2 regions of the Lysinibacillus sp. FSL K6-0057 genome follow, and region 2 is predicted to be linked to the other one. Evidence: predicted binding sites of a transcription regulator. Region 2 holds the regulator's gene; the other holds the start of a gene.
The links. Region 2 encodes CtsR, which represses protease genes until heat stress. Its sites were predicted from a motif close to ATGGTCAATAAAGGTCAAACA; they were not measured.
Positions count from the first base shown of each region.

Region 1: clpP (ATP-dependent Clp endopeptidase proteolytic subunit ClpP) is a predicted target of CtsR. The motif match lies at 4,374-4,394, and genes of this name have one in related genera.

Region 1 is NZ_CP152047.1:4,150,875-4,166,301, reverse strand. It holds gene MHB40_RS20815 (8-oxo-dGTP diphosphatase) at 1-357, shown strand, start outside; gene rapZ (RNase adapter RapZ) at 367-1,260, shown strand; gene MHB40_RS20805 (YvcK family protein) at 1,265-2,260, shown strand; gene whiA (DNA-binding protein WhiA) at 2,326-3,273, shown strand; gene MHB40_RS20795 (HPr family phosphocarrier protein) at 3,386-3,643, shown strand; gene clpP (ATP-dependent Clp endopeptidase proteolytic subunit ClpP) at 3,698-4,288, opposite strand; tRNA gene MHB40_RS20785 (tRNA-Arg) at 4,594-4,668, shown strand; gene MHB40_RS20780 (basic amino acid ABC transporter substrate-binding protein) at 5,167-5,964, shown strand; gene MHB40_RS20775 (amino acid ABC transporter permease) at 6,052-6,762, shown strand; gene MHB40_RS20770 (amino acid ABC transporter ATP-binding protein) at 6,759-7,481, shown strand; gene MHB40_RS20765 (spore coat protein) at 7,569-8,183, opposite strand; gene MHB40_RS20760 (LemA family protein) at 8,317-8,898, shown strand; gene MHB40_RS20755 (TPM domain-containing protein) at 8,898-9,647, shown strand; gene MHB40_RS20750 (S9 family peptidase) at 9,796-12,069, shown strand; gene MHB40_RS20745 (glutaredoxin family protein) at 12,375-12,608, shown strand; gene MHB40_RS20740 (hypothetical protein) at 12,870-12,992, shown strand; gene MHB40_RS20735 (sugar-binding domain-containing protein) at 13,167-14,219, shown strand; gene gap (type I glyceraldehyde-3-phosphate dehydrogenase) at 14,346-15,362, shown strand.
Region 2 is NZ_CP152047.1:4,919,731-4,935,157, reverse strand. It holds gene MHB40_RS24730 (ABC transporter ATP-binding protein) at 1-176, shown strand, start outside; gene MHB40_RS24725 (cupin domain-containing protein) at 678-1,175, shown strand; gene MHB40_RS24720 (hypothetical protein) at 1,215-1,934, opposite strand; gene rluF (23S rRNA pseudouridine(2604) synthase RluF) at 1,960-2,661, opposite strand; gene adh (aldehyde dehydrogenase) at 2,903-4,423, shown strand; gene MHB40_RS24705 (DUF779 domain-containing protein) at 4,445-4,804, shown strand; gene MHB40_RS24700 (hypothetical protein) at 4,968-5,093, opposite strand; gene MHB40_RS24695 (DUF4003 family protein) at 5,253-6,221, shown strand; gene MHB40_RS24690 (aldehyde dehydrogenase family protein) at 6,265-7,692, shown strand; gene MHB40_RS24685 (acyl-CoA thioesterase) at 7,762-8,241, shown strand; gene MHB40_RS24680 (globin-coupled sensor protein) at 8,275-9,585, opposite strand; gene MHB40_RS24675 (hypothetical protein) at 9,869-10,078, shown strand; gene corA (magnesium/cobalt transporter CorA) at 10,126-11,088, opposite strand; gene MHB40_RS24665 (class I SAM-dependent methyltransferase) at 11,124-11,807, opposite strand; gene MHB40_RS24660 (DUF4870 domain-containing protein) at 11,932-12,237, shown strand; gene MHB40_RS24655 (CtsR family transcriptional regulator) at 12,505-12,975, shown strand; gene MHB40_RS24650 (UvrB/UvrC motif-containing protein) at 12,989-13,531, shown strand; gene MHB40_RS24645 (protein arginine kinase) at 13,528-14,637, shown strand; gene MHB40_RS24640 (ATP-dependent Clp protease ATP-binding subunit) at 14,627-15,427, shown strand, end outside.

The DNA of each region.
Region 1 (15,427 bases), 770 kb from region 2:
TCAATCTTTGAGGCTGCTTTACGTGAGTTTCAAGAAGAGACAAATGTTACACCTTTACATGTTCATTTAAAGGGTGTTTATACGATGGTCATTAAAGAAAACAATGATGTAGTGGATGAATGGATGCTCTATACATTTGTTGCAAAGGATGTAGAAGGTATACCATTCGAAGAAACAAGAGAAGGCAAGCTTGCATGGCACCCAGTAGAGGATTTAGCACATTTGCCAATGGCTGAAGGAGATCGAACTAATTTACAATTTGCTGTTTCGCAATCAGGCATTCAGTATGGCACGTTTGACTATACAACGAATTTTGAATTACTTCATCAGAAAATACAAATTTCAAAAGAACAATAAAGGAGTTGCATGACAGTGGTGGTTGAAGGCCAACAAAGTACACATGAATTGGTTATTATTACAGGAATGTCTGGGGCTGGAAAAACTGTAGCTATTCAAAGCTTTGAGGATTTAGGGTATTACTGTATTGATAATTTACCACCTGCGTTACTTACAACTTTTTTAACTTTACTGAGAGATTCTGGTAAAAATAGTACCCGAATTGCGGCAGTAATGGATATGCGCGGAGGCGACTTTTTTGATGCTCTAATTGGCGCATTGGACCATATACTAAAAGAAGGCGATATTGTTGCTCGTATTTTATTTTTAGATGCAGATGATGCCACATTAGTCAGACGTTATAAAGAAACAAGACGTGCCCATCCATTAGCAGTGAACGGTTTACCTCTAGATGGAATTAAACAGGAACGAGTACTTTTATCTGAAGTAAAGGGCCGTGCTAATTTTGTTTATAACACATCTAATATGAAACCAAAGCAATTGCGTGAAAAAATTGTCAAAGAATTTGCGAGTGAGGCAGATACTATTTTTACCGTTAACATTATGTCCTTTGGCTTTAAACATGGTATGCCGATTGATGCGGACTTAGTGTTTGATGTTCGTTTTCTTAAAAACCCATATTATGTGGAGGAGCTACGTCCAAAAACGGGTCTTCAAACAGAGGTATCTTCTTATGTTTTAGCTTTGGAAGACACGCAAATCCTCATACAAAAACTAACGGATTTATTAGACTTTATGATTCCTCTCTATCGACAAGAGGGCAAATCACAGCTTGTTATTGCTTTTGGTTGTACTGGGGGCCAGCATCGCTCCGTGACATTAGCAGAATTTTTTGGGGCATATTTTGCGGGCAAGGAAAATACGGTTATTACGCATCGTGATATTAATCGTAGAAAGGAATGAGTGAATGGGGAAAAAGCAAACAAAGCTTGTGGTAATTGGTGGTGGCACAGGGCTCTCCACGTTACTTCGCGGGCTGAAGCACCACCCATTTGATATTACTGCTATTGTGACAGTAGCAGATGATGGCGGTTCTTCAGGGCGTTTACGTGATGATTATGATATTCCACCACCTGGGGATGTACGCAATGTAATTGCAGCATTATCAGATATTGAGCCCCTTGTAGAGCAAATGTTTCAATATCGTTTTTCAGCATCTGAAGATTTACGAGGTCATTCCTTAGGGAATTTAATGCTTACGGCACTCACTGACATTACTGGAGATTTCAGTCATGCTATTAGTGAGATGGGAAAGGTTTTAAAAGTTCATGGTCGAGTAATACCAGCTGCTAATAAAAAAATCGCCTTACATGCTGTGCTTGAGGACGGTTCAATTATTGAGGGCGAATCAAAAATCCCGACAGCGACAAAACGCATTAATCGCGTTTTTTTAGTACCTGAAAATGTGCAACCGTTACCAGAAGCTATTCGTGCTATACTTCGTGCCGACTATATTTTAATAGGACCAGGAAGCTTGTATACAAGCATTATTCCGAATTTGCTTGTTAAGGAGATAGGAGAAGCAGTTGTTAAGGCTAAAGGAAGAAAAATATATGTTTGTAATTTAATGACACAAAAGGGTGAAACCATTTCTTATACAGCAGGCGATCATGTAACAGCTATACATAAGCATGTTGGCCATGACTTTATCGATTCCATTTTAGTAAATGATGAAGAACTCCCTAACCCTGTAAAAGAACTGTATAAAGAAGAAAGAGCGGAACCAGTGACATTTGACGTAGCAAAGCTTGAAAGCATGGGATTAGAAGTTATTAAACGAGACATTGCTACAATTCGTCCAGATGGCACGGTTCGGCATAATGCTGCGAATGTTGCAGAATGGCTGGTAGATTATGCTGATATTTACCATCAAAAAGTAAGAGGACCAATAATAGAAACATAATGGCTTTATTGTATATGGTAAGATGAACATATACATAGAAATCAGGATTGAAAGGGGGGCGTGATATGTCTTTTGCTTCTGAAACAAAAAAAGAGTTAACACAAATAGAAGCGGACAATCATTGTATGAAAGCAGAAGTTTCTGCCCTAATTCGTATGAATGGTTCATTATCCTTTGCAAATAAACAACTAAGCTTAGACGTGCAAACCGAAAACGCTGCAATTGCCAGAAGACTATATACGATTATGAAAAAATTGTATCCGTACAATGTGGAATTACTGGTTCGTAAGAAAATGCGACTGAAAAAAAATAATGTGTATATATGCCGTGTAAGAGAAGGTGCGCGTGAGCTGTTAATTGATTTAGAAATCATCTCAGACGACTTTCAATTTAACCATACGATCTCAAGAAAGCTCATTCAAAAGAGTGGCCAAAAAAGAGCTTATTTAAGAGGTGCATTTTTAGCAGGAGGTTCTGTCAATAATCCAGAAACATCAGCTTATCATTTAGAGGTGTATTCTTTATATAAAGAGCATGGTGAAGCATTAATGGATTTGATGAATGAATTTGAACTCAATGCCAAAACAATCGAACGTAAAAAAGGTTTTGTGACTTACTTAAAGGAAGCAGAAAAAATTTCGGATTTCCTTAATATTGTTGGTGCACATCAGGCTATGATGAAATTTGAAGATGTTCGCATATTGCGAGACATGCGCAATAGTGTCAACCGTATTGTAAACTGTGAAACAGCCAACCTAAATAAAACCATTGGTGCAGCATTACGGCAGGTAGAGAATATTCGATTTATTGAAAATTCAATTGGTCTTGATCAACTACCAGAGAAGCTTCGTGAAATAGCACGTCTCCGTGTAGAATACCAAGATGTGACATTAAAAGAGCTTGGTGAAATGGTATCTAGTGGAACGGTTAGTAAATCAGGTGTCAACCATCGATTGAGAAAAATTGATGAGATTGCTGATGCATTAAGGCGCGGTGAAAAAATAGGTGGTTAAGTTATCATACTTTTCAGGTATGAATGTCATGCTAATCGCTTATTGTTCTTTTGCTAGTAAGTGAGGTAAGATAAAACTAATAGATGAACGGTAGTGAAGGGGAGTTTTGAGAATGATTGAGAGAAGAGTCCAGGTTAAATTAAAATTAGGACTACAAGCTAGACAAGCAGCACTATTTGTGCAGGAAGCAAATCGTTTTAGTGCTGATATCTTTCTAGAAAAAGATGAGAAAAAAGTAAATGCCAAATCCATTATGGGTGTCATGAGCTTAGCTGTTGCTAAAGGTACTGAAGTTACTTTAAGTAGTGAAGGTAACGATGCTGAGCAAGCGGTTACAGCATTGGCAACAATTATTGAAAATGAAGATTAACATTCATTGAACACAAAAGGCATCACAGAGCAAATCTGTGATGCCTTTTATTTTTTATTTATTATCGCTACGATGCATAATGTGGTCAATTAAGCCATATTCTTTTGCACGTTCAGCAGTCATGAAGTTATCACGATCTGTGTCTCTTGCAATGACTTCAAGTGGTTGACCTGTGCGTTCAGATAAAATGCCATTTAGTTTTTCACGTAAGAATAAAATACGTTTAGCAGCAATTTCAATTTCTGTCGCTTGACCTTGTGCACCACCTAGTGGTTGGTGAATCATCACTTCAGCATTTGGTAGAGCAAAACGTTTACCAGGTTCACCAGCTGCAAGTAGGAAAGCACCCATTGATGCAGCCATCCCAATACAAATTGTTTGTACCTGTGGTTTAATAATTTGCATTGTGTCATAAATAGCCATACCAGCCGTAATGGATCCGCCAGGTGAGTTAATGTAAAGTGAGATATCTTTATCTGGATCTTCTGCTTGTAGGAAAAGAAGCTGAGCGACAATGGAGTTAGCAACATTGTCATCAATGGCACTTCCTAAAAGGATAATACGGTCTTTAAGTAGGCGTGAATAAATGTCATATGCACGCTCACCACGACTTGTTTGTTCAATAACTGTAGGAATTAAATTCATGTTAAATCCTCCTTAAAAAGCTAAATTCGAATACCTTTACTGAAAATTTCCTTTGTATTTCAGCTGTATCCTTATCATACACATTATAGTCAGGGAAGGTCAAATATTAACCCTGCTAAAGTGAAATTAAAAAAAATAAATTGTTTTTGCATTCTATGGTTGAATTATATAGGATGGGCTTGTATAATAATTAAGGTTATAAGTTTAAAGTACAGGACACTATTTTGCAGGTATGCTTCAAATGAGGGTTATCTACATCATGCTTTTCGTAAGCCTAGAGTGAGTACTTTTTTTTTGTGTCTTTTGCCCTCGTGGTGTAATGGATAACACGTAAGATTCCGGTTCTTGCACTGGGGGTTCGATTCCCTCCGAGGGCGCCATTTTACTGATGAATTGATATACTGTAATAGCTCATCTCCTAATAAGTAGTTTAGCAGCCTGCTTACTGGAGATCGAGAGGAAGAATAACGTGAATACTGTCCTAGTTGGCATTATTCCCCTATTTATTCCTTTCAAACCTTCAAAAAAGCAATAACTCCAAATTATTTTTTAGTGAACATACTGTACGTGAGACTAGCAATAGTCGAAAAAAAGAATCCTATCTGAGGGGATTCTTTTTTTTTGCCTAAATTTATCGAAATTTGGCATGGTTCTCATTGTATATATATTAGTTTTAGGTTTAATTTCTTGTGATTTATACATGTTTTTTCAAATTATATGAATTAATTATAAATTTATATGAAAAAATATTTAGTTTTATGCGAAAAGTTGTTGTCTAAATACTATATTGTTAATATAATTGACCTAATAGTCTAACATTTCCGAATTGCGAAAAATAATACGTATTTTGGAAAATTATCGAACTAGGGGGAAATACAATGAAAAAAACAGGTTGGATGTTACTGATGATTATCGCAGCTTTAACATTAGCACTTGCAGGATGTGGTACAAAAGATGATGCTTCTTCTGGTAGTACACCTTCAGAAGACGGCGGAGATGGCAAGAAAGTATACAAAGTTGGTACTGAGGCCACTTTTGCACCATTTGAATCTGTTGACGATTCAGGGAAAATTGTAGGGATTGATGTCGATATTTTACAAGCTATTGCAGATGAAATGGACTTTGAAGTTGAGTGGAATAATATCGGGTGGGAACCAGTTTTCCAAACAATTAAAAATGGTGAAACAAATATCGGAGCTTCAGGAATCACAATTACTGAAGAGCGTAAAGAATCATTTGATTTCACAGAACCATACTATGAGTCTCAATTATTAATTGTTGTGAAAGAGGATTCAAAAATCAAATCTCTTGATGAATTAAAAGATAAAAAAGTATCAGTACAAATTAATGCTACTGGTCATATGGCGGCGAAAAAGCTACAAGGGGAAGCAAGTACAAATATTATGGCATTTGAAAGTCAGCCAATCGCGATTCAAGAGATGCTAAATGGTAATGTTGATGCAGCTATCGGAGATAATGCGGTAGTTTATGAATATATGAAAGCTCATCCAGATCAAAAACTAAAAGTAATTGAAGATGACGCATTCGATAAAGAATACTATGGCTTCATGGTTCAAAAAGGGAATAAAGAATTGTTAGATAAATTAAATGAAGGTCTTAAAAAGATTAAAGAAAACGGTAAATTAAAAGAAATTACGGGCACTGATTTTGAGTAACAAATGAATGACATGATGCTACTAACATAGTAATTTTGCTAGCGGCTCATTTATTATTCGTAATTTAAAGGGGAATGGGGTTTTCGGATGGACATCTTTGACTTACGCTGGGACATTGTCTGGAACTACCGAGATATGTTTATACGAGGTATTGGCGTAACACTTATTTTGACACTTAGTGGTTATTTTGGCGGTATTCTATTAGGGCTATTTTTAGGTCTTGGAAAATTATCGAGTAAAAAATGGATTTATTGGCCATCTAAACTATATATCGATTTATTCCGTGGAACACCGATGCTTGTACAAATCTTGTTAATTCACTTAGCAGTTATTCCAACAATTTTTGGTCATTCTTTAGGTTATATGGTATCGGGGATTACAGCGCTTATTTTAAACTGTGCTGCTTACAATGCAGAAATTTTCCGTGCAGGGATTCAAAGTATTGCAAAAGGGCAAATGGAGGCTGCACGCTCTCTTGGGTTAACACATAACCAAGCGATGCGTAAGGTCATTTTACCTCAAGCATTTAGACGTATGATCCCACCATTAGGGAATGAATTCATCGCATTATTAAAAGATTCTTCACTCGTAACAGTTATTGCCGCACCAGATATTTTATATGCTAGTAAGGTAGTAGCTGGTGCAAGCTTCCGCTTCTGGGAACCGTATATCGTTGCAGCATTATTGTATTTAGTTTTAACATATGGTGTAACGAAAGTTGTAGCATTTATCGAGAAACGATTTAGCAATAGTTATGTCCCTCGTAAAGCTAAGGTAGAAGGGCGGGAAGCAAGATGATAAAAATTGAAAACCTACACAAGTACTTTGGTAAGCTTGAAGTATTAAAAGGAATCGATTATGAAATTCAAGAAAAACAAGTTGTCTGTGTCATTGGGCCATCTGGATCAGGAAAAAGTACATTTCTACGATGCATTAATATGTTAGAAGAAGTAACAGATGGTGCTATTTATATTGAAAATGTAAAGATTAATGATCCTAAAACGAATATCAATGAAATACGTGCAGAAGTGGGCATGGTGTTTCAACAATTTAACTTATTCCCGCATATGACTGTTATCGATAATGTCACGATGGCACCTATGCAAATTCGTAAAATGAGTCGTGCAAACGCAGAAGAACTAGGACATGAGCTATTAAAAAAAGTTGGACTCGACAGCAAGGCCTATAATTATCCTGAGCAGCTATCGGGTGGTCAACAGCAGCGTGTGGCAATTGCTCGTGCCTTAGCGATGAAGCCAAAAGCTATTTTATTTGACGAGCCAACTTCAGCACTTGACCCTGAAATGGTAAAAGAGGTGCTAGATGTTATGAAAAACCTAGCGGCTGAAGGGATGACAATGGTGGTTGTGACGCATGAAATGGGCTTTGCTCGTGAAGTAGGCGATCGAGTAGTCTTTATGGATGGAGGCTATATCGTAGAAGAAGGTTCTCCAGAGGAACTATTCGGCAATCCACAAAGCGATCGAACAAAGGCGTTTTTAGGAAAAGTTTTATAAAGCTGAAAAAGCGAACGACATGCTCGTTCGCTTTTTTGTGCTAAAAAAAGCAGTCCATGATGAGTATTCACCATGGACTGTTCTTATTTAATGAAGGGGATTAGATGTTGTGTCGTATGCATTTAGCATCGTTTGCATATCCTGTTGGGAGTACTGAGGCACCTGATAATAGCCGTGTTTATTTTGATAAATGGATAATTCGTATCCCATTTCAATGCAGTTAGGAATACTATCTGCAACAACGCGACGAACAACAGGGTTTGTTGTCTCCAACGCAGCGGTTGTCATACATTTTGCTGCGCCTTTTTGAGCACCAAGTAAGAATCCAGAAATGGCTTCATCATTTATTTCATTAGCATTTTGCATTGGCTTTTTCGGTTGACCAGGATTTAAGCCATATTTGAAGTCATTTCCTGTTTCCATTTGGTAACGTCCTGTTGGAACAGATGGATCGTGCCCTGTTTTAAAGGACTCTACGATTGTATTATACATACCTAGAGTGAAATTATATTGACGATCCAAAATGTTGAGTAATTCAGGGTCTTTTACATGGGGACGCAAAATAATGGCTTGGTTCATACCTGCAATAATTTCGCCAATTGTTTCATGCATGTCCATCATTTCATGGCCACCATGATTTAGGCTATGCTGTTGGTTGAAATTTGTTTGATTGGATGATTCGTTGTAAAACGATTGTGACAAAAAAAACGCCTCCTCAATAATTTTTTGTTGCAGTATTTAGTATGTCGAGTCAATTCAATTTCATACGGTATAAATGTAAAGGTAAAAATGTAGACTAATGATAGAAGGAAAAGCAAGTCAAGGAGGCTAAAAATTGAAAAAGTTGCTTGGACCAATTGGAATAATTGTCATTATTCTTGTTGTAATCGCCTTATTATTCATACCTAAATATAATAGCCTGGTGACAGCCGAGGAAAATGTTGATTCTAAATGGGCACAAGTTGAAAATCAGCTCCAACGTCGCTATGATTTGATTCCCAATCTGGTGGAATCTGTGAAAGGCTATGCCAATCATGAGCAAGAGGTGATAACGAGTATTACGGAGGCGCGTGCCCAAATGGGGAGTGCAAGCTCACCAGAGGAGCAAGCTGTCGCCAATGATGCATTAACGGGCGCTCTTAGTCGTTTACTAGTCGTTGTGGAAAATTATCCAAACTTAAAAGCAGATGCAAACTTCCGTCAGTTAATGGATGAGCTAGCAGGTACTGAAAATCGCCTGGCGGTAGCACGTGAGGATTACAATAATGAGGTGCAGCAATTCAATAAACATGTTAAACGTTTTCCTGGTAATTTGATGGCAGGGATGTTTGGCTTCGAACAAAAAGAATACTTTAAAGCCGCAGCAGGAGCTGACAAAGCACCATCTATCAACTTTAGTCAATCAGGTACACATTAATGAAACGTTGCATTGTACAGATGATCATCGTTTGTTCGGTGCTTCTTTTTTTCTCGGATATAACGAAAGCAGCTATGCCGTCACCCATGAAAAATACGTATATACATGACTTTGCCAATGTAATTTCAGCGAATGTCAAAGAAGAGTTAAATCATTATTCAGAGCAATTGGATCAAGGTACGGGTGCTGAAATCATGGTAGTCACAGTTGATAGTCTTCATGGACAAGAGCCAAAGATGTATGCAACAAAATTGATTCGGTCATGGGGCATAGGTGATAAGGAGAAAAATAACGGTGTCTTGATTTTAGCTACTTTTGGTCAAGGGGAAGGGAATAACGACGTTGTAATCGCTGTGGGCCAGGGCTTAGAAGGAGCATTACCAGATGGTAAATTAGGACGCATTTTAGATAATGCCTTTTATCCTTCGGCAAGTACGGGTAATTTAGATCAAGCTTTTCAAGCGACCTATACTGAAGTTTTTCGAGCTGTTGCCCAAGAGTATAATTGGAACGGTGAATTACCAGCACATACAACCGAAGGGGAAGACATGCCCACTTGGTTAATTATCTTAATCATTATCGTTGTCATTATTATTTATTCGTTCTTTTCGAAAGGCGGCGGAGGTCCTCGCAGTGGAGGCTATGGAGGCTATCCAGGTGGCTTTGGTGGAGGGCGTTCAAGTAGAGGTGGCTTTGGCGGATTTGGTGGAGGATCTTCCGCCGGCGGAGGAGCAAGCCGGAAATTTTAATAGGGGTAGTGGCGAACTAATTAGTTTAGTTCGCTTTCATTATGAATCAATTAAATTCTCTCAATTATTGACAATAATGCTAGAATTGTTATAATTTAAATATATCGACAATCGATATAACGTAAACTGATATAGGGAGGAATCATTTTTGAAAAAAAGATTTTTATCCGCATCGTTAGCAATTATTTTAACAACCTCTGTCGTTATACCTGCAACAATGCAAGAAGTTCGTGCTGCCAACGAAACAACTAGCACCGTGATAGCACAAGAAGAACGATTGACAGCGCAGGAATTTTTGAATTTAGCTGTAACAACTTTAACATTCCAGCACGGCTCAGATTCAATGCGTCAACAAATTATTGATAAATGGGTAAAGGCTGGGGAATTCACAGATTTAAGTTTGACGATTAAACATGATGAAGCGGCTCGAATTTTAGTAAGAGCGTTAAATAAAGAAGAAAAGGAGGCTTCACTTGCTGAGTATTTAGAGAAAGCCAATAAAATTGGTTTATTTAATGGCTTATCATTAAGTAGTGAAGCAATATCAAAACAAGATGCAGTAAAAATTTTAAACAATGCAAAACAAGAAAAAAATGGTTCCAATCATGAAGGTGTAAAGGAAATTTCAGTTGAAGACTTTATGAAGAATCCTGGGAACTTTGGTTATGAACTTTCACCTGATGGCAATTACATTACTTTTTCCTCTGCTTGGGAGAACAGATCCAATGTTTTCGTGAAAAAGATGAATGATGATAGTGAGCCCGTTCGTGTTTCTAATTCAAAAGATCGTGATGTTGCAGGATTTTTCTGGAAAGATAATAATTTACTATATTTAAAGGATAAAGGTGGAGATGAAAACTTCCATATTTATTCTACAACATTTAATGGCGCTGAGGAAAAAGATTTAACACCATATCCAAACGTCACAGTTGGCATATTAAGTGGTCTGCAAGGTGTTAAAGATGAAATACTTATCATGATGAATAAGGAAGATGCAACAGTTTTTGATGTCTACAAGCTGAATGTAAAGACTGGTGAAACAACTCATGTTGCAAAAAATCCTGGTAATATTACGAGCTGGCTAGCAGATCGCAATGGAAATGTGCGAATTGCCGTAGCTTCAGATGGTGTGGAAGGAACGATTCTTTATAGAGATTCGGAAAAGGATGAATTCAAGCCATTTATTGAAATGGAAGCTGGCGATGAAGTAATGCCACTAGCATTTTCTAAAGACAATCAATACATTTATGCTACATCAAATAAAGGTAGAGACAAAGTAGAAGTGGTGAAATACGACTTAAAAGGTAATGAAGAAGTCATTATGTCTAATGATCAAGTAGATGTTTCGGGTGTCTTATATAGTGCTGAACACGATAAATTGCTATATGGTGCATATATAACAGATAAACCACATTATCAATTCTTTGACGAGAACTTTGAAAAGCTTTTCCGTAAAATTCAAAGCAAGCTGAATGTGCATGAAAGTGAGCTTGGTATCAACGATTACAATAAAGAAATGACAAAATTTATTGTGAGTGTTTCAAGTGATACTGTCTATGGAAAATATTATTACTACGATTCAACAACAGATGAATTAACAGAATTGGCCACTTTAAGTCCTTGGTTAAATCCGAATGAACTTGCTGAAATGCATCCAATTTCTTATAAGAGCCGAGATGGTTTAACAATTAATGGCTATTTAACTTTACCGAAAAATAAAGAAGTGAAAGATCTCCCTCTTATTGTCAATCCACATGGTGGACCATGGGCACGTGATATGTGGGGCTTCAATCCAGAAGTACAATTGTTAGCTAATCGTGGCTATGCAGTGCTACAGGTGAATTTCCGTTCATCAACTGGATATGGTAAAGAGTTCCTTCAAGCTGGAAATAAGCAATGGGGTCTGAAAATTCAAGATGATATTACAGATGGTGTCCAATGGGCAATTGACCAAGGCATTGCAGACCCTGATCGCATCGGTATTTATGGTGCATCATTTGGAGGTTATGCAACATTAGCTGGTATTACGTATACGCCTGATTTATATGCTGCAGCAGTTGATTATGTAGGGGTATCTAACATATTCACGTTATTAAATACCATCCCACCTTACTGGGAAACTATGCGTAACATGTTTTATGAGCGCGTAGGTCACCCAGAGAAGGACAAAGAATTATTAACAGCTGTTTCACCTGTTTTCCATGCAGATAAAATCAAAACACCATTATTTGTCGCTCAAGGTGCAAATGACCCACGTGTGAACAAAGCAGAATCCGATCAAATTGTGGAAGCCTTACGTGCTAGAGGTGTGGATGTAGAATACATGCTAAAAGATAATGAAGGACATGGCTTCGCTAACGAAGAAAATAGAATTGAATTCTATAATGCCATGGTGAAATTTTTCGATAGTCATTTAAATTAATCTGAAACGAAAGGCATTGATGTGTAGCTTGCTCACAATCAATGCCTTTTTAATTACATAAGGTGAATAGAGTTTGTCTAGCGTTTCTTACGATCAAATGGAGAAATATACAGAGCCTGTTTCTCAATACCATTATAAATTTATTGTTCATCCACTTGAGAAATACTGAAACGAATAAGATTATGCTTTTTAAATTCTGGTAAAAACATTCTAGAGGCGTCATCCATCAAAATATAAATCGTCAATGAATAGTAGCCATAACTTCATTGTACTTTCGTTTATAATAAAGATGGGAGGTGCTATCTATGAAGATTAAATTTTTTAGTCGGGCAAATTGTCCTTTATGTGTAGAAGGATTACAGACATTAAAGCTTGTTCAGGAAGATGTTCCCTTTGAAATTGATGTGATTGATATTGAGCAAAATGATCGCATACATGAAAAATATATGCTAATGATTCCTGTAGTTGAAAAGGATGGTGTCGTAATCCAGTATGGTAATTTAGATTATGCCACCTTGATGGAGCAATTAGGCAGTTAATTTACTGAATGTATAAAAGGTTATTAACGGAAAAAATGACTCTATTGTTAGCTGTAATTCACACAATTCACAAATTGTTCAATGAAAGCGTTTTGAATTTGAACAGTTTGTGAAGACCTTCACATTAGACTTTCTTTTCATAAAAAACGGAGTAGAATAGGTATCAAGTAAGAAGTTGTTATAAAACAGTTCAGCGAATGTATCACAAATTTTAGTGGTTGTTATATTACAAAAATGAATGATGTGAAGGGAGATTTTACAATGTGGGTTATTACAGTATTTGAGAAAAAGGATGTTCGTATTTTTGAATTTACAAATAAAAGTGAAGCAACAAAAGCTTTAGAAGGTTTTAAAAAGAACGCGATTTTATCTTTCACCAAATAAGTACAAAAAAGTCTCGTAGCCATGTTGATGGCTATGAGGCTTTTTTGAATATAAACAATTCAACTACTTGCACTTTAAAACAATGCATATTATAATAAAAGCATAAGTGGGACGCAAAATAATTGAGTGGGATAAAAATAAACCCACAACTATTAATTAAGGGAGTAGATAGATATGTTAACTGTTCCAGAGGCACAGCAAAGGCTACTTCCTGAAATGTATCCGCTTCTGCAATCAAGATATCGAATTTTGCAAGCCGTTCAACTTATGCAACCAATCGGACGACGTGCGCTAGCCGATTCACTGAAAATGACAGAAAGAGAAATACGTAAAGAAACTGATATTTTACGTGAACAAGGGTTATTAGATGCGCAAAAGTCGGGTATGGTATGTACAGATGATGGTGAAATAGTCATTGAAAAATTAAGAGTCATCGTTTACGAATGGTCTGGTTTAACACAGCTTGCAAAAGTGCTCGAAAACCATTTTGGCATCCAGCGTGTAGTCGTAGTTCCTGGTGATTACAATGAGGATCATACAATCCTGACCATGCTAGGCAAAGAAGCAGCATTGCAATTTATGTCGACTGCTTTTGATGAGCAAGTAGTAGCTGTCACTGGTGGAAAATCTGTTGCCTCTCTTGCACAGTTTTTACATCCTCTAGATGGACAAAAGGATATCACTTTTGTAGCTGCACGCGGTGGGATTGGACATGAAATGCAAATGCAGGCCAATACACTTGTTGCAACATTTGCCATGCAGATGGAGGCACAGTACCGTACTTTATTTTTACCAGAGCATTTAAGTGAGCAAGCTTATCAAGCGATGTTAACAGAGCCGATGGTAACAGAAATGATGGCATTCTACGATCAAGCAGATTGCGTCATTCACGGGATTGGCTCCGCAGAGGAAATGGCGATTCGTCGTAATTCATCTCCAGAGGATTTGCGAATTCTTGAGGAGAAAGGCGCTGTAAGTGAAGCATTTGGCTATTATTTTAATGCTAATGGTGAAATTGTTCATCGTATACGTACGATTGGTATTCAACTTGAGCAGGTACAAAATAGCCAGCAAGTCATTGCAGTTGCAGCAGGAAAACAAAAGGTCAATGCAATGCTTTCTTATTTCAAAGTAGCGCCTAAGCAAACCATATTTGTAACAGATGAAGCAGCAGCCAAAGCAATTGCTGCCCAATTATCTTCTATAGAAAATAAGCATCTTGAATGATGGTAAAGTATCAAACATGTCACTCGATCTCAGAAAGTGCTAGAACACTTTTTGAATGAGCATAAAGTAAATTTTGATGTCTCTATTCATAGAGACAGACAATACACATTATTGGAGGAATTAACAATGGCATTAAAATTAGCGATTAATGGATTTGGACGTATTGGACGTTTAGTATTTCGTGAGGCAATGAAGCATGATGAAATTGAAGTAGTAGCCGTAAACGACTTAACAGATGCTGGTCAGCTTGCGCACTTATTGAAATATGATTCAGTACACGGTATCTATGATGCTGAAGTCAATGCAGATGAAGATTCTTTCGTAGTAAATGGCCAACGTGTAAAAGTATATGCTGAAAAAGATCCTACACAATTACCATGGGGCGAATTAGGCGTAGACGTAGTGCTTGAATGTACTGGTCGATTCCGTTCAATGGAAGAAGTAGGCAAGCATATTGAAGCAGGCGCGAAAAAAGCCATTCTATCGGCACCAGCAAAAGGGGCAATGCCTACATTTGTTATGGGTGTAAACCATGAGGATTATAACCCAGCAACTGATGATGTAATCTCCAATGCTTCTTGTACAACAAACTGTCTTGCACCAGTAGCTAAAGTGCTTGATGAGAAATTTGGCATTGAACGCGGTATGATGACAACAATTCACTCTTATACAAATGACCAACGAATTCTAGACTTCCCACACTCTGATCCACGTCGTGCACGTGCTGGGGCGGTTTCTATGATTCCAACAACAACGGGTGCAGCAGTAGCAGTTTCAAAAGTATTACCACAATTAAAAGGTAAGCTAGATGGCTTCTCTATGCGTGTGCCAACACCTAACGTATCATGTGTTGACTTAGTTGTGGAGCTAAAAGCAGATGTATCGAAAGAAACGATTAATGCAGCATTAAAAGAAGCTTCTGAAAATGAATTAAAAGGCATTTTAGATTACAATGAGCTACCATTAGTATCAATCGATTATAACGGTAACCATCATTCTTCTACTGTAGATGGTCTTTCAACAATGGTATTAGAAAACAAAATGGTGAAGGTTTTAGCTTGGTACGATAACGAAATTGGTTACTCTACTCGCTTAATGGACCTAGCTTTATACATTGCCGAACAAGGATTAAACCATAAATAAGTATCATATTTCGACATTTTGAGTAAAAAGTGTGACATATTACTGCTTTTTATGCACAAAAAGTA
Region 2 (15,427 bases):
AGCAGGTCAATAAAGAAGGAACAACCGTATTACTTGTTGAGCAAAATGCTAATATGGCATTATCGGTCGCTAACCGTGCCTATGTACTTGAAACGGGACGTATCGTTCTATCTGGTTCAGCAAAAGAGCTACAAGAGAGCGAGCAAGTAAAAGCAGCTTATTTAGGCGGATTATAAAAATGGTAGGGCATCTCATTTAATTTATGAGATGCCCTTTTAATGTTGAAAAACAAAACAGTCAATTGAAAGGTAGAAATGGATTGCCGTTGCAGGCTACTTGCTTTCCTGTGGGCAAGCCGCTCGTTTAGAGGCTTGTCTGTCCTGCTATCCCGGAAGTCAAGTAGCCTTCCACTTCAACCCACTAACTTTTTAGTAAAGGTGCTCACTACTCATTTTATTGAGGGGTGTCGTAACGAATCACTTCTCCATATTGAAAATAAGAGTCTATCCTACAAATAATGGGCAGTTTTGTTCACTACCGCTAGTATGAAAGATAAGGAAAAGACACTTTTGCACATGGTTGATTGGAGTGACGCTGGTGGAACGGAAATCAACCCCCGCCTTTCAAAATTCCTTTTTCCTCCGTTAAAATCACTTTTTTCTTGCATGATGAAAGAAAATCAGAGGTAGCATTTCTACTTTACTTTTTGGTAAGGTTGAAAAAAGGAGTGATGCTTTTTGAAGAATTCAGCACAATATTTTATTGAACATTTAAAGTTAGTCGAACATCCAGAAGGGGGCTATTACATTTCATCATTTCGTGCATCAGACGATATAGCCGTGAGAGATGTTCAGAGGCCCATTTATACAAGTATTTATTTCCTCTTACGCTCACAAGATATTTCCCATCTACATCGCTTGCAATCGGACGAGCTATGGTATTATCATGCAGGCAGCCCACTAACCGTTCATATGATTTTCCCAGATGGTACATATGAAGCGAAGAAGCTTGGTTTGAATGTAGAAGCAGGGGAAGTACCTCAAATTGCAGTGCCAAAGCATACAATTTTCGGTTCGTCGGTGGAAGAGTCTGATACGTTTAGTTTAGTTGGATGTATGGTGGCGCCAGGCTTTGACTTTGAGGACTTTGAATTGTTTACACAGGAAGAGCTTTTAGCAGATTATCCTCAGCACGAGGAAGTCATTCGTAAAATGGCCTACAAAACGATTGAATAAATCATGCCGTCTCAATTATTTTGAGACGGCATGATTTATTCACCATAATATTTCTTCAGGATAATTAAGTTGAATTTGAATATCATGCAATGCTTGTTTCGTTGCAATAGCTGCTTCCATCAGGTGGGATTTTAATGCTACATATTCATGGTCCTCTATCATTAATCGGACAGCAAATGCCGCTAAATGTGCTTGACGTTCCTCTTTACTTAATTCAATATATTCTAGATTCAGAACATCCACGTACTGTGTTGCAAAACGGAAGGTAAATGGATTTTTAGCATGTAACATTCTTAAAAACACAACATAATCTTCTTCACTCACCTCTTGTTCCAAACAATCAGCAATAGCCGCTTGAAATTTGCGTATAATAGCTATTTCATGATTCCACATAGAAGCATTGTTTAATTTTTGGTGCAGATCAATAAAATCATTTAATGCGATTGCACTAAAGATAATCTCTGGCCAAAGAATTTCTGTTGAAAAATAGACATTCTTATTTGGAAAGATTAATTCATGTTGTGTTAGAACACTCTTATTAAGTCCATTACTAACAAAATCTAGGTGATGTTCGCCAAGCATAGCATGTCTTAGTTTATAGCAAACGCTTAAAATACGTAGTCGAGGACCCTGATAATCATAGTATTTATTTTCATCACCAGTTACTTTATAAATAGCATTAATTAGTTCATCTAAATCCCAATAATCGGCGCTAATTCGAACTCCTGTTAGTTGCTCTGTGCTTTGAATGGATATCATAGTCCTCGTCCCTCCTCTTGAATGCCTATTTGAGTGTGTAATTAAGTAGTTTGAATAGTTCTGTTCGTTCCTTCTCTGTTAAATCACGCCATTGCCCCACCTTTAAGTTACCAAGCTTAATATTCATAATACGAATACGTTGTAGCCGCTTAACGGAATACCCTAGTGCAGAACACATTCGGCGAATTTGGCGGTTTAAGCCTTGCTCTAAAATGATTTTAAACACCTTATCCGAAATCCTTTCCACATGGCATGGTAAGGTTGTTGTATCTAAAATATCGACACCACTACCCATTTTTTGGATAAATTGTGTCGTTATAGGCTTGTCAACTTGAACAATGTATTCTTTTTCATGATGATTTTCAGCACGTAGAATTTTATTGACGATATCGCCATCATTCGTTAATAACAATAACCCCTCTGATTCCTTATCAAGACGTCCGATATGAAAAATACGCAAGGGATGATTGACAAAATCAACCACATTGCCTTTTATATGTCGCTCTGTCGTACTTGTAATACCAACAGGTTTATTTAGAGCAATGTAAACAAGTTGTTGTTCTTTCTTTACCTCTTTTCCATCAACGCAAACAATGTCCCCTGCTTCAACTTGACTACCGATTGTCGCCAGTTCCCCATTAATCGTTACTTTTCCTTCTTCTATCCATTTATCAGCGCCACGACGAGATATGATGCCTGTTTCACTTAAATATTTATTAATACGCATAATGTTCTCCTATATTTTATATTATTTTTAAGTATACCTTAACGCCATGCTTACAGTGAATGCTAGAAGCTTTTCTAGCAAAAATAAATTAGTTGGAAAAGTTTTTGAAAAAGTTGAAATTATTTTATGTTTCTGACAATATATTAGATGAGAGGGTTTCTATGAAAATATTGTTATTCCGATATAAAATAACGTTTTTTCTAGATAGTTCTCATTAAATTGTGTAAAGGGGAGAAGTAAAATGGTTTATGCATTTCCAAACACTGAAGGATCGGTAGTTCAATTCAAAGAGAAATATGATAATTATATTGGTGGCGAATGGACACCCCCAGTGAAGGGTCAGTACTTTGATAACGTTACTCCTGTTACTGGACAAGTTTTTACACAAGTAGCACGTTCCACAGCTGAGGACATTGAACTTGCATTAGATGCAGCACATGCTGCTAAGGATGCATGGGGCAAAACATCACCGACAGAACGCGCAAACATTTTACTTAAAATTGCGGACCGTATCGAGCAAAATTTAGAAAAGCTAGCCGTTGCCGAAACATGGGATAACGGTAAAGCGGTACGCGAAACATTAAACGCAGACATCCCTCTTGCAATTGATCATTTCCGTTATTTTGCTGGGGTATTACGTGCTCAAGAGGGCTCAGTAAGCCAAATTGATAATGATACAGTTGCTTATCATTTCCATGAGCCAATTGGTGTAGTTGGTCAAATCATTCCTTGGAACTTCCCATTATTAATGGCTGTATGGAAGCTTGCACCAGCACTTGCAGCTGGAAACTGTGTCGTATTAAAACCTGCAGAGCAAACACCAGCATCGATTATGGTGCTTTTAGAATTAATAGAAGACCTACTACCTTCAGGTGTCATTAATGTTGTGAATGGATTTGGCTTAGAAGCAGGGAAACCGCTTGCATCAAATCCACGTATTGGTAAGATTGCCTTTACAGGTGAGACGACGACAGGTCGTTTAATTATGCAATATGCTTCTCAAAACCTTATTCCAGTAACATTAGAATTGGGTGGTAAGTCACCGAACATCTTCTTTGAAGATATTATGGATAAAGATGATGCCTTTTTAGATAAAGCTGTTGAGGGCTTCGTACTATTTGCTCTAAACCAAGGAGAAGTATGTACATGTCCTTCACGTGCACTGGTTCAGGAATCTATTTACGATAAATTTATGGAACGCGTATTACAACGAGTAGAAGCCATTAAAGTTGGTAACCCACTTGATCCAAACACAATGATGGGTGCACAGGCTTCTAGTGAGCAAATGGAAAAAATTCTTTCTTATTTAGATATTGGTAAGCAAGAAGGTGCAGAATGTCTAATTGGTGGAGACAAAAATAATGTAGGTGAAGGCTTTGAAAATGGCTACTACATTAAACCAACTGTTTTCAAAGGGCATAATAAAATGCGTATATTCCAAGAAGAAATTTTCGGACCAGTTGTTGCTGTCACAACGTTTAAAACGAAAGAGGAAGCATTGGAAATTGCAAATGATACATTATATGGCTTAGGTTCCGGTGTTTGGACGAGAGATATTAATACAGCATATCGCTTCGGTCGTGAAATCCAAGCTGGCCGTGTTTGGACAAACTGTTACCACGCTTATCCTGCACATGCTGCATTCGGTGGCTACAAAATGTCAGGTGTTGGTCGTGAAAATCATAAAATGATGTTAGCTCATTACCAACAAACGAAAAACTTATTAGTGAGCTACAGTGAAAACAAACTTGGTTTCTTCTAAATCGTAGGGAGGTGCATGAGCGTGGTTGAACGTGTATTAGCAACGGAAGAAGCGCTGGCACTAATCGATCTATTAAAAGAGAAACATGGGTCCGTTATGTTTCATCAATCGGGCGGATGCTGTGATGGCTCCTCGCCAATGTGTTATCCAGAAGGCGACTTGCTAATAGGTGATCAGGATGTGTGCCTTGGTGAGATTGGTGGTGCTTCCTTCTACATGCACAAAAATCAATATGATTACTGGAAGCATACACAAATCATATTGGATGTGGTGGATGGCAGAGGTGGCATGTTCTCACTTGAGGGCGTAGAAGGCAAACGATTTCTAACAAGGTCAAGAGCCTTCACATCAGAAGAGCTACAAGAGCTAGGGTTAATTTAACGAAGCATTGGTACAGCGGCAAAGTTCTTCTGCCGCTGTTTTTTATCTTGAGTCAGAAATGTGTATTGTATGGAAAGTGAAGCGTTAGGACACACGACTTTCTATTTTTTAGGAGAGATCAATAACTGTTTTGGTATTCAAGTGTCCTCTGGAAGCCTCGATATTAATTTTTATGAAAAAGAGTATGTAAAGCGATATTTTTCGATGAATTTCGTAGAAAAAGGAATAGATTTAATCGATCCTTTAAGGTCATAGCAAATAATAGTTTTCTTGTGGTTTTTGCTAACATCGGCAATGCCTCCTTTTTAGGTTGTTAATATTTTCTATTAAATCAAATAAAGTAAGTAACATACATTAAATTATGTTTACTTTTTATGTTAATTGTTACAAAGAGGGTGAATCTTTCTTACATTATGTAACGTAAAACGAGTAAAGGAGTGTGCTAACTATGGATTATGTGATGATTGAAAATGAATTTGCAACTACGGTAGAGGATGTATCAAAAGCTGCAGGATGGACAGTGGACCGTAAAATTGTTTTGGCTATTGCTAGTACATTTGTAGCGTCAGGAAAAACTTTTGATGCAGCGAAGTATAAAAATGTTTTACAAGAAATGAAGAAGCAATCCTCATGGATGTCTCCTTTACGAACAACAGTTGGGTATAGTATTGCTGCCAATTTGATGGAGCAAGATGATGCTGAAAAGGCAGTAAAGAATATACTAACAAACGTGAGCATCTTAAAGGAAGCAAAATTCAGAAGCGGCAATTTTAGCTATATCGGGGCACAATTCTTGACAGAGGATGAAAACGATAAAAAGGCGCATGCACAGGCAGCTAGAGCCTTATTTGATGCTATTCGTAAACATCACCCATTTTTAACATCTTATGAGGACATTCCTTATGCAATATTATTAAGTAGTCCATCTGATGATGTTGAGCTGCGTGCGGAAACAATGAATCGATACTATAAAGAACTACGAACATATAATTTCAATGCTGGTAATGAGCTCCAATGGCTTTCACAGGTATTAACATTTTTATCACCACAATTTGATGGTCAGCTAGTACCAGATGTTGTAACACTTCGTGATACGCTCAAAAAGCAAAGTGTGAAAGTCAAGGCCATGCATTATCCTTTACTTGGCTTTTTAGCCATACTTAATCTAAATAAAGCGCAACTTCAAGGGATGATTGATTTATATCATGAATTAAAGGCCATGAAATTATTAAAATGGCATCATGAATTTGTGCTCTTTATGGCTGTACAAATTGCTATTTATGATATGGCCAAGGTGCAAAAATCTTTGTCCATGACCATTATGTCTTCGATTGAGTTATTAATTCAAGCACAGCAAGCAGCAATGATCGCAGCGGTTAGTGCAGCCGCCATTGCATCTAGTTCAAGTTCTTCGTGATAGAATAAAGAAGAACTTAATTATTTGGAGGTGCATTTGAAGGATGAAGGAAACAAAACTGTGGATTAATGGTCAGTGGCAAGATGCAGAGGAAAGCTATGAGCTAGCTTCTCCATATAGCGGTGAGGTTATTGCTCATGTAGCAAAAGCATCTATTCAAGATGTAGAGAGAGCTATCGAAGGTGCACAGCAGGCATTCCAATCGTTTAAAAAAACAACAGCCTACGAACGTGCCGAAATATTATATAAAGTTGTTGATAGAATGCGACAACGAAAAGAAGAACTTGCAGAGATTTTAGCCTTAGAGGCAGGAAAGCCTTTAGTCGCAGGATTAGCGGAAATTGATCGTACAATCGCAACCTATCAATTTGCAGCAGAGGGAGCTAAACAGTCAAAAGGTGAGACTGTTCCAATGGATGCAGCCCCTGGAGCAGGGGATCGAATAGGCTGGACAAAAAGGGAACCCTTAGGTGTGATATCGGCCATTACGCCATTTAATTTTCCATTCAATTTAGTGGCACACAAGTTAGGTCCAGCATTTGCAGTAGGTAATACCGTTGTATTAAAGCCAGCAACACAAACACCACTAAGTGCTATCGTTATGGCTGAAATTTTCCGTGAGGCAGGATTACCAGATGGAGCATTGCAGATTGTGACAGGAAGTGGAGGCGAGCTTAGTGACACACTTGTCACACATCCATACGTCAAAAAAGTAACGTTTACAGGTAGTGGTAAAGTTGGTTTGAGAATCAAAGAAAAAGTCGGTTTACGTAAAGTAACTTTAGAGCTAGGTTCTAATGCAGCAGTAATTGTCGAACCCTCTACGCCAATAAATAAAATTATCAGTCGTTGTGTAAGCGGTGCTTTTAACTTTGCTGGACAAGTATGCATTTCGTTACAACGTATTTATGTGCATTCTTCCATTATTGATGAATTAACTAAAGCATTTGTTGCAGAAACTGAAAAGCTTATAGTTGGAGATCCATTAAATAAAACTACAGATGTCAGTGCCATGATTCATTCAGACGAAGTGGAACGCATCAGAGAGTGGATTGAGGAGGCACAACAACAGGGTGCCGTGATTGCAACTGGGGGCGTATTTACAGAACGTACTTTAACACCAACAGTTATGACGAATGTGACAGCTGATATGAAAATTGTCTGCCAGGAAACATTCGCACCAATCGTCTCAATTGTTTCATATGAAACATTAGACGACGCAATTCGACTAGTAAACGAGTCGGACCTTGGCCTAAATGCAGGTATTTACACGAATATATTGTCAGATGCTTTATATGCAGCAGATGAATTACAGGCTGGTGCTGTCATTATTAATGATATTCCGACATTCCGGGTAGATAACATGCCATATGGTGGTGTAAAGATGAGTGGTTATGGACGTGAAGGAATTAAGTGGGCAATAGAGGAAATGACTGACATGAAATTTATTTCGATGAAAAAATCGTTCTAAATTTGCATCAGCTCTTTTTCTGCGATACGATGACGAAAGAACATCATGAGAAGGGAAGTTGCAAGAATTATGCCAAACAACGCTGTACCAATGAGCCAATCTCGTACGGTTCAATCGCGTCTCGTATTACCCCCAGACACAAATAATCACAATTCTATTTTCGGTGGAAGAGTGTTAGCTTATATTGATGAAATTGCTGCTATTACAGCAATGAAACACGCAAAAGGTCTTGTAGTGACAGCTTCTATTGACTCGGTTGATTTTTTATCCGCTGCACATGTAGGAGATATTCTTGAAATTGAGAGTATTGTTTCGTCTACAGGACGTTCTTCAATGGAGGTTTATGTTCGCGTTGTTTCTCGCAATATTGAGACTGGCGAGGAAAAATTAACGACAGAATCATTTGTCACGATGGTTGCAGTAAATGAGGAAGGGAAACCAGTACCAGTTCCTTCGATTTACCCTGAAACAGATGAAGAAAAGCGTTTATTTGAAACCGGGCCAGCAAGACGAGAGCACCGTAAACAAAAACGTGCATTGCCGCATTAAGGAAAAAGGGAACTCTAAATGAGTTCCCTTTTTTTACATATTTAGCTCATTGACAACATTAATGAGTGAGTCAGAAGAAGAGGAGACTAGCGTAGCCCCTTGCGATAATTCCGTAATTAAATTAGAAATGGCTGAAATATCTCTTGATGTATTTACATATTGTTGTTGAATGCCAGAAACTGCATCAGCAATATCATTAAATGACTTGGATAAACTTTCTTGTGTATTGACACTATGCTGAATTTTTTGATCGACATTCACAACTGAATTAGCCATTGTCGTAATATTACTTTCCGTTTCCTTAATGAGGTGAGAAACATTTTGTACGGCGTTTTTAGTTTCCTCAGCAAGTTTACGCACTTCCTCAGCTACTACCGCGAAACCTTTCCCATGTTCTCCAGCTCGAGCAGCCTCAATAGAAGCATTTAATGCTAATAGATTTGTTTGATCAGCAATGCCTGTAACAAGCCCAACGATTTCGGAAATTTTTTGAGAAGAGGTACGTAATTGATTCATCGTTACTTCAAGACCGTTGACACTTTGCAAAATAACTTGGATTAAATCATTTTGTTCTTTCAACTGCTGTTGGCCCCGTCTTGATTTTTCTTGTGTATCTGCTACGAAGCTCAATCCTTGCTTGGTCGCTACAGCAATATCATCTGTTTGCGAGGAAATCACTAATAATGATGCGGCCGTTTCTTCACTAATGGCATTAAGCTCCTCTGCAGTACTTTGAATCGTCGTTACAAGGGAATTTTTTGTTGCATCCGCTGCAGAGCGAATACGTTCTTCCTCTTTTTCATATGCCTCAATCACAAGTTGTTGCTCAAAGTTAATGATTTTACAAAAAGCATTTATAGCACGAATAGCATCTGTTTTGGAGATATCTACTTCGTTCACAAAGTTTGCGAAAGTAGTAGTGAGTGACTGAAATGAGGCAATATACCATTTTGACTGCAAGCCAATTCGAACGTGGGCCTCAGCAATGGCTTTTCGTTCAGCAATGTAGGCATCATTAATACGACTTTCAAAAATGTCACTTAAATGTTTATGTAACGTAATCTTCAAACGATCAATATGTGATGTTCTATTAATAATATCAAGTAAATCTTGGCTCAAACTAATGGCTACATAAAATTTCTCCACCATTTCAGGAATTAAGTCTTTAGCTAAAGGCTGTAGTTGCTTAATGATGGCTAAATCTTCAAGTGTTAAATTTAAAAGTTGTAATTGTTTTTGAAGATTGGGGTGGTTCAATACATCTAATTGTACACCGCTCTTAAAATTTTCAGGTGTTAATGTAATTGAGTAGCTAGAACTACTGTTTTTTGAAAACCAACTCATTATTATTTGCTCCATTCTTAATATCCATAATAAATTGTAAGTAAATAAGCACTTTTAGAATTTGTTAGGTTTGTAAACTTAATAAATAAATGGGATTAAATCTATTTTACTATTATTTGCTGAATATTTGGTTAAAAAATTGGTTATTTCTTTATTTTTTTACTTTATTGTTAGTCCAAATGGTGAAGCGATGTAGATTTGAATTTAAAATAGGAAACCTGTAAAATACGAACTGTTTAGTAATAGAAAAATAGTACGTAAAAAGAATAGGAGGAGGGATGGTATGGAGAAAAAACGTTTTAAATTTGTTATTCCAGTCATGGTGATTGTCGCCATTGGTTCCGTTTATATGCTGCGAAACTATCATGCTGAGGTACCAGATGTTGATCAATTATTAATTACAATATGCGCATCTTTAGGATCAGGGGTACTAGCCTACTTTTTATTTCCACAGCAGGGCGATAATAAAATTGATGACAGAGGACCGTATTAATAGATTGAAAAAACTGCTCGTTTTCGCAACAAAACGAGCAGTCTTTTTTATGGTTTAAATAGTTTAAACCAGCCCTTATGTTTAAAGATGGCCAACATAAAGATAACGATAATAATCATAATCCCAAGTACAATAAAATAGCTATATTGTCCATGAAGCTCCGGCATATTATCGAAATTCATCCCATACACACCAGCAATGAAGGTAAGTGGGATAAAGATTGTTGAGACAATTGTTAAAGTCATCATAATACCATTCATGCGACTAGAACTCATAGCCATATAACTATCCCGCATATCCGCTGTAAGCTCTCGATTGGATTCAACCATCTCTGTTAGCTTAAGTAGATGGTCATAGATATCTCCAAAATAAGCTCTTTCCGATTTCTTTAGTGAGAAACGGTAAGAATTAAGAACGCGATATAAAAGATCACGCATTGGTAAAATAGTACGTCTTAAGTCAAGTAAGTCACTACGGAACTCGAAGACAATCTTCATGGCATTTACGTTGCTTTGGTATGTAAGTTCACCTTCTAATGCATTTAGATGATCTTCAATTTTGTAAACGAGTGGAAAATAACTATCAACAATTTTATCAATGGTTTGATACGTTAAGTATACGGTACCGCGCTCCCAATTCTTCGGTTGGTTTTCTAGCATCTTCTGCACCTTATCTATTTCAGGGACAGGACTTTTATGGAAGGTTACGATAAATTTATTGGAGGCAAATATATTAACCTCCTCTGCAGCTAACGTCTCTTCGTTTACTCGATGAATGACAAAAAAATGAAAATCATCATAAAAGTCGAGCTTCGGACGCTGTAATCTCATTAAGCAATCCTCAATAGCAAGAGGGTGAAAGTGAAAAAATGTATCCAACAATGATTCTTCCTCGGCTGTAGGACAATTAAAATCAACCCAATACCATTCAAATTCTTGCTGATGTATCTCCTCTAATGGAAAATCCTTTAACAGTTGTTGTTGTTTTGTAATGCCAATGGTGCTTATCACGGTTTTCACCTCAAATTATTTACTACAAAATATAGTTAGTGCTCCTCTTTAAAGCATACCCAACCACCAAACAAAGTAGTGGCAAAAAATCTAGAAGGTTTTGTAAAGCCCGCACTTTGTAAAAGTGTTAAAATATCCTCTTCACTCATAAAAGAAAGAGAGCGAATGGATTTCTCCATCTCTGCTACATCAGACACAGAAAGTCTAGTATGTTGTAGCCAATAGGAACGCCATAAATCAAATTGTAGCTCTGTTTCTAAAGAGCCTGGCTGACCATACTTTGCAACAAGGACAAATGGTGCTCCAGGTTTTAAATATTTTGCTATTTCTTTTAATGTCACCAGCTTTTCTTCATCATCCCGAATAAAATGCAAGACGAGAATACAGCTTGCTGCATCATACTGTGTGGAGGGCAGCGGAGCATCGAGTATTGTAGCCTGATGGAATGACATATTATTAGGTAGAGCGAGCAAACGCTCTTTAGCTATGTTAAGCATGGATTCTGATGGATCAATGCCCGTGAATGACCAGTGTGGTCTTCCTTCTGCAAGCTGTAAAATTTCATTGCCACTCCCTGCACCCACAACTAACATGTTAGCATTTTCTGGAAGTTTGGAATGATAAAAGGTTTGTATTAAACGCAGCATGGCATCATAACTTGGCAACGTACGGCGAATTCCCTTTTCATATTCATTTGCTAATGTGTTGTTAAATTCCACCTCTCATCACAGCCTCTCAAAAAAATTTTTAAAAATCCTTTTTAATGTGAAACTATTGCGGGTATAGTTCCGTAAATAGTAGTACATAAAACATAGATAAAGTTCAAAGAAAGGGTTGATATATATGGAGACTAAATGGTCTAAAGTAATCATACACGCAAGTGCATTTTTTGCGCCATGGTTAGTGCCCATTATTTTCTTTTTAATTAGTTCGGATGAGGAAGTTAAGGCAATTTCTATTCAAGCATTGCTATTCCAAATTGTCATGGGCGTTTTAATTGCTATCTCTGTTGTTTTAAGCTTCGTCCTTATTGGCTTACCATTTTTAATCATTTTCGGCATTATGCTATTTGTTGTACCGATTATCGGTATTGTAAAAGCATTGTCTGATGAACCTTGGCGTTATCCAATTGTTGGTCGCTGGGTATAATTTTCATAGACGCAAGTATATGCTAGTTGCATATGCTTGCGTTTTTTCTATGACTAATAAGGGTACATTAGGTATATGAGGAAATTATAAAACCGTACACAAATGATCGAAAAGGTGTTATTTTCGGCGCTTAAAAAGGTATTTTCAAGACTTTCCACTTTTCTATGGGCGAAATCATTGCAATTTTTTTCAAGCGTTTTGTATAATATACTCAAAGAAAGTCAAAGATAGTCAAAGTCAGTGAAGCAAGCGAGGTGTATTCCTAAAATGCGTAATATATCAGACATCATAGAAGGTTACTTAAAGCAAGTACTTGAATTAGGTGGAGAAGGGCATATTGAAATTAAACGTAGTGAAATCGCTGATAAATTTCAATGTGTACCATCACAAATAAATTATGTCATTAATACAAGATTTACTGCCGAGCGGGGTTACCTTGTTGAGAGCAAACGTGGTGGTGGTGGATACATTCGAATTTTACGTGTCCGCGCGAATTCACAGATTGATTTAATCGACGATGTTCTCAGGCAAATTGAAGGTGGGGCATCACAAACGATGGCAGAAGATTTGGTTTATCGACTGATTGATGAGCAGGTAATTTCAAAGCGAGAAGCGAAATTAATGTTAGCAGCAATTGATCGCTCCACGATCGACTTGCATCTCCCATTAAGAGATGTCATTCGATCAAAAATATTGCGAGCAATGCTGACAACAATTAAATATGAACAGCAAAAATAGTGAGGTGATGGAAATGATTTGCGAACATTGTAAACAACGTAATGCGACAGTTACAGTAACACAAGTTCAAAGTGGGCAAAAGGTGGAGCACCATTATTGTGACGTCTGCGCCTCACAATTCCATCCATTTCATGCAGAGTTTAAACAAGAGCCAGTATCTATTCAACAGTTATTGTCTAACTGGTTTGGCTCTCCTACATGGCAAAAGGTGGGGGAAAAACAACAGGTACAGCCACAACAGCAAACTTGCCCACAATGTGGATTTTCGTATAAGCAATTTTTAAAAGAGGGAAAATTCGGGTGCCCAAGCTGTTATGACACATTTAGTGAACATTTGCCGAAGCTTTTTAATCGCATTCAGGCAGGTCCACAACACATTGGTAAAATGCCTGGTGCTCGCAGCAATGTGTATGTTATTAAAAAGCAAATAGAGGATATCCGCAAGCGTATGAAGTCCGCCGTAGAGGAAGAACAATTTGAAGAAGCGGCGAAGCTACGTGATGAAGTCAAAGAGCTAGAAAAACATCTACAATTTGAAGGTGGTGATGTGTCATGATGATTGAATCATTCTTAGAGCGTGCGACGCCAACCTGGATGCATATCAAAGATGATTACTCAGATATTGTCATTAGCACACGGATACGCCTTGCTCGAAATTTAGATGGGTATCGTTTTCCATTAGCCTTTTCAGAGAATGAGGCATTGCAGGTGGAACAGGCCGTTACACATGCTGTAAGCGATAGCCCAACGCTTCAAAATGATTATGCTTATTTTGCTATAAAGGATTTAACGCCTTTACAGCGTCAAATTCTTGTAGAAAAGCATTTGATTAGTCCGCAACTGGCTAAAAAAGAGCAAGTGGGCTCTATACTACTTTCTGAAGATGAATCCGTTAGCATTATGGTGAATGAAGAGGATCATTTACGCATTCAATGTATGACAGCAAGTTTTCAACTTCAAAGTGCCTATGAACAAGCAAATAAGATTGATCGTATCCTAGAGAAAGTATTACCGTATGCTTTTCGAGATACTTTTGGTTATTTAACAAGTTGTCCAACGAATATTGGTACGGGTCTACGAGCGTCCGTCATGATGCATTTACCCGCTCTTACACTAACGGGGCAAATGAATCAAATTATAAATGCCATGACACGCTTAGGGATGACTGTAAGAGGTATATATGGTGAAGGAAGCGAAAATTTAGGGAATGTTTATCAAGTGTCTAACCAAATTACACTTGGAAAGACAGAGGAAGATATTTTAGCAGACATACAAAGTGTCGCTGAAAAGATTATTCAAAAAGAACGACATGCAAGAGGTAAATTAATGGAAAAGGCAGAGCTTGCTCTAGAAGATAGAGTATATCGAGCTTTAGGCACCCTTACACATGCGAGAATTTTGACAAGTGAGGAAGCCGCGACTTGCCTATCTAATGTTCGTCTAGGTGTAGATTTACAGATGATTGATGGTATACAAGCAACAACCTTAAATGAATGTGTTGTTTGTATGCAACCAGGTTTTTTACAGCACTATGCAGGTGAGGTACTGCCACCTGCTGAACGAGATCGTGTACGAGCGGAAATGCTTCGCGAGACATTATCTCAAGAATATGCGAATAAGCCTATAAATGGGGAAAAAGGAGAGGATTTATATGATGTTTAATCGTTTTACACAACGCGCGCAAAAAGTATTACAGCTTGCTCAGGAAGAGGCTATTCGTTGGAAGCACGAATCTATCGGTACAGAGCATATACTATTAGGGCTTATACGTGAAGGCGGCGGTATTGCTGCGAAAGCGTTAGAAGCCATTGATATTAGTCCTCAAATGATTGAAGCTGGAATTGAAGAATTAGTTGGTAAGGGCAAAGAAGATGTCGGTCCAATCGTTCATTATACGCCAAGAGCTAAGAAAGTAATTGAACTATCTGTTGATGAGTCACGTAAATTAGGTCACTCCTATATCGGCACAGAGCATTTATTATTGGCGCTTATACGTGAAGGCGAGGGTGTGGCAGCTCGCGTTTTAAACAATGCGGGAGTCGGCTTAAATAAAGCTCGTCAGCAAGTATTATTGCTATTAGGTAATAATGATAATGCACAATCTGGTCAACAAGCAGCTCAAGCTGCCAATACACCAACATTAGATAGTCTAGCACGTGATTTAACACAAATTGCACGTGAAGGTACATTAGATCCTGTTATTGGGCGAAGCAAGGAAATTACACGTGTGATTGAGGTTTTATCGCGTCGTACGAAAAATAACCCTGTATTGATTGGTGAGCCAGGTGTTGGTAAAACAGCGATTGCTGAAGGATTAGCACAGCAAATTATCAATAATGAAGTACCAGAAATCCTTCGTGACAAACGTGTCATGACACTAGATATGGGTACAGTTGTTGCAGGTACAAAATATCGTGGTGAATTTGAAGACCGTTTGAAAAAAGTGATGGAT